DNA from 2 places in the Halanaerobaculum tunisiense genome. Region 1 is predicted to be linked to the other one. Evidence: a T-box and tRNA genes for the amino acid it is inferred to sense, from the RefSeq annotation. Region 1 holds a T-box; the other holds one or more tRNA genes.
What was found. A T-box is a leader RNA that pairs with one kind of tRNA and senses whether it is charged. The one in region 1 lies ahead of metG (methionine--tRNA ligase), so its partner is inferred to be a tRNA-Met.
Positions count from the first base shown of each region.

Region 2: it encodes a tRNA-Met, which carries the amino acid that the T-box ahead of metG (methionine--tRNA ligase) is inferred to sense. The anticodon was not compared.

Region 1 covers NZ_BAAHYI010000013.1:11,556-15,982, forward strand. The annotation lists gene ACYQ3D_RS10720 (TatD family hydrolase) at 1-279, opposite strand, end outside; gene metG (methionine--tRNA ligase) at 281-2,221, opposite strand; T-box leader at 2,436-2,648, opposite strand; gene ACYQ3D_RS10730 (ATP-binding protein) at 2,967-4,427, opposite strand, start outside.
Region 2 covers NZ_BAAHYI010000001.1:316,285-320,711, forward strand. The annotation lists gene pilB (type IV-A pilus assembly ATPase PilB) at 1-1,630, opposite strand, end outside; tRNA gene ACYQ3D_RS01565 (tRNA-His) at 1,767-1,843, opposite strand; tRNA gene ACYQ3D_RS01570 (tRNA-Arg) at 1,911-1,987, opposite strand; tRNA gene ACYQ3D_RS01575 (tRNA-Gly) at 1,994-2,070, opposite strand; tRNA gene ACYQ3D_RS01580 (tRNA-Phe) at 2,078-2,153, opposite strand; tRNA gene ACYQ3D_RS01585 (tRNA-Met) at 2,184-2,259, opposite strand; tRNA gene ACYQ3D_RS01590 (tRNA-Lys) at 2,264-2,339, opposite strand; gene ACYQ3D_RS01595 (hypothetical protein) at 2,960-3,418, opposite strand; gene ACYQ3D_RS01600 (hypothetical protein) at 3,527-3,784, shown strand; gene ACYQ3D_RS01605 (transposase) at 3,900-4,055, shown strand; partial or broken gene tnpB (IS200/IS605 family element RNA-guided endonuclease TnpB) at 4,025-4,427, shown strand, end outside.

The DNA of each region.
Region 1 (4,427 bases):
CATTTCTCCTAGAGCTACTACCTCATCCTTAGCGGCTAAATCTTTTAGTTCCTGATAATCATCCTCAGTAAAGGACTTAGCATCATGAGGATGGACTCCTACACTAGCAGCAATAAAATTATATTTCTTGGCTAACTCAACTGAGTTACGACTGGACTCCATATCAGCACCTACATTAATCATCTGCTTGATTCCCGCTCGATAAGCATCCTGAATTACTTTACTACGATCATTATCAAACCGAGAAAAATCGAGATGAGCATGAGTATCAATTAACATCTTACTTCACCTGAGCTCCACTAGCAATATCCCGATCAACAGTAGTTACTGTCAACTCACCTTCATCATTAGAAGCTGCTAAAATCATACCGTTAGATTCAACTCCAAAGATAGTAGCTGGTTCCATGTTAGCAATCATAACTACCTTTTTTCCCTTTAATTCTTCTGGTTCATAATGCTTAGAAATACCAGCTACTAATTGTCTCTCTTCTTCTCCTAATTTTACTTGCACCTTAAGTAACTTATCACTACCTTCAATCTTTTCCACCTCTAAAACTTCTGCAACCCTTAAATCTAATTGACCAAATTCATCAAAACTAATATAATCTTCTTCTGTCATTTCCTCTTCCTCCTTTTCATTGTCTACTGTTTCAGTATCTGCTTCATCTAAACTAGCATAGTATTCTTCAATATCAATCCGCGGGAAGATCGGATCTCCTGCTTGTACTTCAGTACCCGGCTCTAATTGACCAAAGACCTTAACATCTTCCCAAGTCTGCTCCTCTAACTTAGCTGAAATACCAATCTGTTGCCACATCTTAGCTGGAGCTTCAGGTAAGAAGGGAACTAGACTAATAGCAATTCTTCTTAGATTATCTAATAAAGTATAAAGTATTGTGGCCAACTTATCCTGCTGTGACTCGTCCTTAGCTAATACCCAAGGTTCAGTCTGGTCAATATACTTATTAGTCCTTCTGACCAATCTCCATAATTCTTCTAAGGCAGTACTAAACTGTAACTGATCCATATTCTCTTCTACCTTAGTAAATACTTCTTGGGCCAACTCCTCTAGCTGAGCATCATACTCTGTTTCTTTTTCTGGAGTAGGGATTTGCCCGTCAAAATACTTATCCACCATAGCTATCGTTCGATTTAACAAATTACCTAAATCATTAGCTAAATCAGAGTTAATTCGTTGAATAAAGGACTCAGTAGAATAAGAACCATCAGATCCAAAGGCAATCTCTCTCAATAAATAGTATCTAACAGCATCAACTCCAAAGTCAGCAATCAACTTACTAGGATCAATCACATTCCCTTTAGACTTAGACATCTTACCGCCTTCAACTAATAAAAAGCCATGTCCAAATACTTGCTTAGGTAAGGACATATCAGCCGCCATTAAGATAGCAGGCCAGATAATAGTATGGAACCGGAGAATATCCTTCCCTACAATGTGAACATCAGCCGGCCAATAATCACTAAATTTATCCTCTCTCTGGAACCCAATCCCAGTTAAGTAACTAATTAAAGCATCAAACCAGACATAAATCACATGATCATCATCTATCGGAACGGGAACTCCCCAATCAAAGCTGGCCCGGGAAATACATAAATCCTCCAATCCATCTTCAATAAAGTTAACCATTTCTTTACAACGTCTAGCTGGTTGAATAAAATCTGGATTAGATTCTAAAAAATCTAGTAGTTGATCTTCATACTGAGACATTTTAAAAAAGTAGCTTTCCTCTTCCATCCACTCTACATCTCGATCACAATCAGGACAATTTCCAGTCTCATTCAACTCTCTTTCCTGCCAAAAAGTCTCACAAGGAGTACAATAATACCCCTCATACTTATCCTTGTAGATATCACCTTGCTCATACAACTTCTCAAAAATATGCTGGACATCTGCTTTATGATCTGAACTAGTAGTTCGCACAAATTCAGTGTGATCCACCTGTAACTGGTCCCATAAATCTTTAAAGCTATCCACAATACCATCAATATACTCTAGAGGCTCCATGCCATGTTCCTGAGCAGCCTGCTGTAACTTCTGGCCGTGCTCATCAGAACCAGTAATGAACTCCGTTTCATAGCCTTGTAACTCTTTAAACTTAGTAATTGTATCTGCTGCCGTAGTAGTATACGTATGACCAATATGTAACTCATCATTTGGATAATAAATTGGTGTTGTAACATAAAAAGTATCCTTGCTCATTTTTATCCCTCCCTTTATTAATTAACAATTGCTAATGTAAAATTTACAATGAAATTTAATTGATATATTGTCTCACCTGCGGTGACACAGCCGTGGGTCGCTGGAATGTAGGATTGGGCTATGGTTTTGAATTTGACTTCCTACGAGTCCTTTGGACTCTCCGTGAAGATCTGCTCACGACTCATACTCCAAATAAACTAAAAAACCCCTCACCCTTAGGGGCGAGAGGCCGCGGTACCACCCTAGTTGTCAGTCTATAACTGACTACTTAAGAGCTGTTAACGATAGCCAATCGATAATAGCCTACTTAAATTTCGACTATCTAGCTCCAGGACCATCTTCAATGTCTTGTTTAGCCTAGGCTCTCAACTACCCCTAGTTCTCTGTAGCTAACTTCGACACCTACTCTTCCCTTCCTTGCTGTTATCATCTTAATTTTTAATTTATTATTTATTATGTAAACTACAGTTAAAAATATACATTAGGATATTACCTTTGTCAAGTAGATACCAGAAATTAATCCTGATACAAGTCTATATCCTTAACTACTAATTGATTAACTTTGTCATTAATATCAATAAATATCTCATCGTAGAAATATAAGCAAATAAATTACCTTAAATACTACAAATTTAACTCGCAAACCTAATTTCAAATCAAAAATATTAGTTAGTTTTCAACTAGTCCCTTCTTATTTTACATTATTATTGTATACTATTACTGATAAATATTCAAATTCTAATAATTATTGATTTTCTTGATAAATTTTATCACCTAATGGTGAGTCTGCTACTTCTATCCTTCCTTTGTCAGCTAAATTATCCAATTCTTCTAATAATCTCTCCCGGTCTAAAGTTATAGTTAATCGCTCATTAATTTCCTCTAACTTAGAGAGAATGTTAACGCTATCAATCGGCAAACTAGCAATAATTGCCTGGTATAACTCTTCTTCTTGCTGTTGACTCTTAGCCTCTAATTCAGCAAACGGATTTTCCGTATGGGGACTTGTTGTCTTAGCTACTCTGATCCTAACTGACATAGTCCTACCTAGGATAGCTGAAGAAACAAAAGTATCTCCTGACCGCAGATAAGGTAGTCGTTGAGCTTCCTCAGGGGTTAAATCCGTTTCCTGTTTAATCGTCTCAATATCAGTAGCCCGGACTGTTCTAAAGACAAATTTAGTATTTAACTGAGCAGTTACCGTTTCATTTAATAATGTAGGACGTTGAGTAGCTAAAATTAAAAAGGTACCATACTTTCTTCCTTCCTGAGCCATCTCCTTAATAATCTTATTAGCTGGAGCATCTTGTCCTTTGGGAGCAAAATTATGGGCTTCATCTGTAGCGACTACAAAAGGAGGAAAATAATCTGCCTCTTCTTGGCGATGTTGGGCATCTTTATACTGGCGGCGTTTTCGATATAAACTACCTAACACATAAGTAGCAAAGACCTGTAAGAGCCAGATTGGCCCTTGGATAACTGCTAATTTACGCCCTCTAATTGCTGCTTCAATCTGATTAATACTATGACTGAATAGTCCTTCTCTTTCTAAACGACCTAACCGCCAACCTAAACCATTAACTGAACTAGCAGGTAAATCACCATAAGCATCTAATAATGCTTTATAAGTTTCGTACTCCTCTTTTTGGTTACTACTAACAGCTCCATTCTTTAAATCACGCTCAATTCTTTTCCGACCTAACTCCTGGGCTTGTTGCAAGTCTTGGAGTCGACTTTTAAAACTCAGTAGACTATCTCGTTTCTGGTGTAACTTCTGGACTGCATTAACCATGGAATTAGTTAAGTTATCAGAAGCTGATAATAATTCAGTTAAATCTTTAGTCGATAAATCCGCAAAGTTAACTCCCACATCATAACCTATCTGGTACTGAACAAAATAATCACTAAAATCTTCTTCGTGTTCTGAATCTAGTCCAGGAAAAGAATCACTAAAGTCCATCTCAAAGTGAGGGTCAAAAACAATAGTAGGAATCTCTAACTTCATCAGTTCTTCTAGAATAACTCTCATCCCAAAGGACTTACCAGAACCAGACCCACCAATAATCCCAATATGAGGGTACTGGTGCATAGCCTTTAGTTTAAAGTTAAAGGGCACGCCCTGTTGTTCTACCACCTGTTCATCCTTTAATAAAGGAGCAATCCCTTGTAAATTATCATCCATACCTGTAGCTAACTCTTCAGTCCC
Region 2 (4,427 bases), on a different contig from region 1:
TTTGGAAAGCAGAATCCGTAAGAGTCTTCATTCCTTTTTCTTTTGCTATGTCTTCGATTTCAGCTGCTGATGCTTTTTCAATTATCAACTTTTTAATTTCAGAATCAATATCTAATATTTCAAAAATAGCAGTTCTGCCTCGATATCCAGTCTCATTACAATTTCTACAACCTGAACCGTAATAATCAATAAACTCATTCTGTTCTTGTAAATATTCTGCTAAGACTGAATCAATAACTTCATCCTCATTTTCTCTCTTACAATCAGGACAAATTTTTCTTACTAATCTTTGGGCTACAACTCCCATCACTGAAGAAGCTACTAGATAAGGTTCTACTCCCATATTAATTAATCTAGTCAATGCCCCAGCTGATTGATTAGTATGTAGAGTGCTTAATACTAAATGGCCAGTCATAGCAGCATGAATAGCAATTTCTGCTGTTTCTTTATCTCTAATCTCTCCAATCATTATTATATCAGGATCCTGTCGAAGTATAGAACGTAATCCATTAGCAAACTCAAGTCCTGCTTGCGGATTAACTTGAACTTGATTAATCCCCTCTAATCTATATTCTACTGGATCTTCAACGGTAATAATATTTTTATCAGCATCATTTATAGAACTCAAAGCTGAATAAAGAGTAGTAGTTTTTCCACTACCAGTTGGCCCAGTGATCAATAGCATTCCATGAGGTTGACTAATCATCTTTTTAAAAATTGGTTTATGTTCAGGTGAAAAACCTAATTCATCAATTCCCAACATTAAACTTTCTTCATCTAAAATCCTGATAACAACTTTTTCTCCTTCAACTGTAGGTAGAGTAGAAACTCTTAAATCAATTTTTGTCTGGGATAATTTCATTTGAATCCTACCATCTTGAGGAATTCTGCGTTCCGCTATATCCATTTCAGCCATAATTTTAATTCTAGAAACTAAAGCAGAAAGAGTCTGTTTAGGAATTTGCATTTCAGTATGGAGTATACCATCTATTCTATATCGAATTCTTACTTGATCTTCTTCCGGTTCTATATGTATATCACTGGCTCTAGCTTTAACTGCTCTAGAAATAATATTATTGACTAATCTGACTACTGGTGCATCCTGTACCATTTGACGCAGATTACTAGTATTTAAATTACTATCTTCTATTTCTTCCATTGTAGAATCAATATCTGCTATAAATTCTTCTACAATATCATCATCTCCAAAGTATTGATTGATAGCATTTTCTATTTCCTCTTTACTAGAAATAACTGGCGAAACCTCATATCCTGTCTTAATTCTAATATCATCAATTGCTAATACATCTAAAGGGTCTGTCATTGCTACTGTTAAGGTATTATCCTCTTTTTTAACTGGGATTGCTTGATGTCTTTCTGCTAAAGACTTGGAAATCAAATTAATTATTTCTGGATCAATTATTATCTGGTTTAAATCTAACCGAGGAATCCCCAGTTGATATTCCAAAGCTTCCATAACACTTTCTTCAGTTACTAATCCCAGCTCCTCTAAAACAATTCCTAATCTTTTATCAGTCTCTTGTTGCTTTTCTAATGCTTGGCTTAATTCTGCTTCAGTAAGAAATCCAGCTTCAACTAGTATATCTCCCAATCTCTTCTTTTTAATCACTCTGCTCCTCCTTTTTAAACTATTTCTAGTAAACATTATAATAACCATTATATTACATAATATTATTTCCTCTTAATTTTTTTCCTGCTCAACCCTCCAAAAAAATAAAAATTCTTCACCATATGGTGAAGATAATTGGGGTGGATGATGGGAGTTGAACCCACGGCCTCAGGAGCCACAATCCTGCGCTCTAACCAACTGAGCTACATCCACCATGATATTTAATTGATTTTAGCTTTTAATTGTCAATTCTCAATTGTACATTGTAAATTGATTGATGTGGCGTGCTTGGGAGGATTCGAACCCCCGGCCCACGGCTTAGAAGGCCGTTGCTCTATCCAACTGAGCTACAAGCACATAACTTGGAGCGGGAAACCGGACTCGAACCGGCGACACCCAGCTTGGAAGGCTGGTGCTCTAGCCAACTGAGCTACTCCCGCACTAAATTGGTGGCAAGACCCGGATTCGAACCGGGGACACGAGGATTTTCAATCCACTGCTCTACCAACTGAGCTATCTCGCCCTAATAAACTTAACTAATAACTTTTTTATTTGGTTGCGGGGACTGGATTCGAACCAGTGGCCTCCGGGTTATGAGCCCGACGAGCTACCAACTGCTCTACCCCGCGTTATTGGTGAGCCATGGAGGAGTCGAACCTCCGACACCCAGATTAAAAGTCTAGTGCTCTACCAGCTGAGCTAATGGCCCAAATAACTTCTATTGTAGAGATAACCGAGATCGAACCGGTGACCTCTTGTCTGCCGGACAATTATCCTGTCCGACACTTATATACTATACCATTATACTCTTTATTTTTCAAGGGTAAATTTAAAAAATATTATATTACGTGGTATATTGTTGTTGTGAGTTTGTTGCGTAATTATTGTAATTTTAAAATCACATCTTATCCTTTAATCTGGTTTCAACAAATTAAAAAACTGATCTGTTATTTATACTTCTCCTTAAATATGTTTAACGCAAATCAAATTTATTTTCTAGAAGTATCCAATGTACCATTACTATATTATTAATTATTATATCTGAATTTATATTGGCTTAAACCCTGCCATACTGCTTAACAACCCAACCGCTAACTAATCCAAATATAATATGAAGGAGAAATCCTAAGAAATTTGGTATAAGTAATCCTTTATAAATCTCATAATCATTGCCCGTTGATCGAACAATGTATACAAGTAATACTCCTAATAAAGCAGCAAACGTAAAATTAACAGAATAACCCATAATTAAAGATATAGGAATGTTGCCCGCTATTCACGCAATTGAACCAAGTAATATTGGATCCGAAAACAATTCTGATTTTTCCATTATCCTACCTCCTGATCAATTTGTTCTTTAGCCCAAGCACTTCCAGTAAACCACGTAACATAGATAAAGAATGGAATTATTATCTCACTAAAATTCCACCTAAAAATATCAAAGTTAGCTAAAATATTAGAAAATAAAACAGAATAAGCAGCTGCTGATACTATATAAACATATCTTAATACCTTGTGATCAGGCATAAAGTAAAAATACATTATAAACCAAATTGCCCAAGCTAATAGTGGGAAAAATGGTATATCTCTAAAACCAAATGGGCCATAATTAATGTAACCTCCCCATTCTAAAAGATGAGTTACAATAAAAACAGCTAAGAAATCCCCAATAGCACCAAAAATAATACCATAAATTATTAGTTCTCTAATCATCTTTCTGGGTACAAGTGTAACAAGCACTAAAGCTAAAATACCAGTATATATTGCAAAGGTAAAATGAATTGACATTATATCACCTATTCCCATTAAAAGTTACTATTATTTTTTTATAATTAATTTATTATTATACAGAAAGAAGACAATAATTTTAAACCCATATTCGCAAATGAAGAGAAAATGCACGAGTTAGAACATGAAGTTGCTAGCGGTAGTTATGTAGAATTATCTGAAACGAAATCACGTTATAGATTTTATCGACAGAAAACCAGATGGACTTGCCCTCTGGCTGAATGCCGATCTATTCCCGAAGAATGGAAAAATGAACTTGAAAATTTAGTAAGAATCTACTCTGTGGAAGAAGAAACAACATTGACTTATTTAGACCTAATGCGTAGAGCTATACAAGAAAAATATGGGTTGGATAGCAATGAGTAATGACTATAAAAGTTTAAGTCATTGTAAATATTTAATACAATATCATCTTGTATGATGTCTTAAATTTAGATTTGAAGTAATAAAAGGCGATATAAAACAATCATTAAAAAATATTATTGCTAATATATGCGATAAATACCAATATGAAATTTTAGAATTAGAAGTAATGCCAGATCATATACACATCTTTCTATCAACTAAACCAACAATAGCACCTACTGATATAGTTAGAAATTTAGAATTTATCCTAATCACGAACAGCAAGAATTAATAGATAAGATAATAGGTTGTTCTAGATTCATTTACAATGATTTTTTAGCAAAAGCTAAAGAAAGTGAGTATCAATCATATACTAAATATTCTAGACAGCTACCTCAATTAAAAAAAGAATATGAGTGGTTAAAAGAAGTTGATAGCATTGCATTGCAACAATCACTTAAAGATTTAGATAAAGCATTCAAAAACTTCTTTGAGGGTAGAAGTAATTTTCCTAAATTTAAATCTAAAAAGAAATCTAGATTATCATATAGAACACAAAAATTCATTAAACCTAGTGGTTAAACCAATATTGAGATTAAAAATAATAAAATTAAATTACCTAAACTATCTTGGGTTAAATTTGCTAAATCTAAAGAGGTTAAAG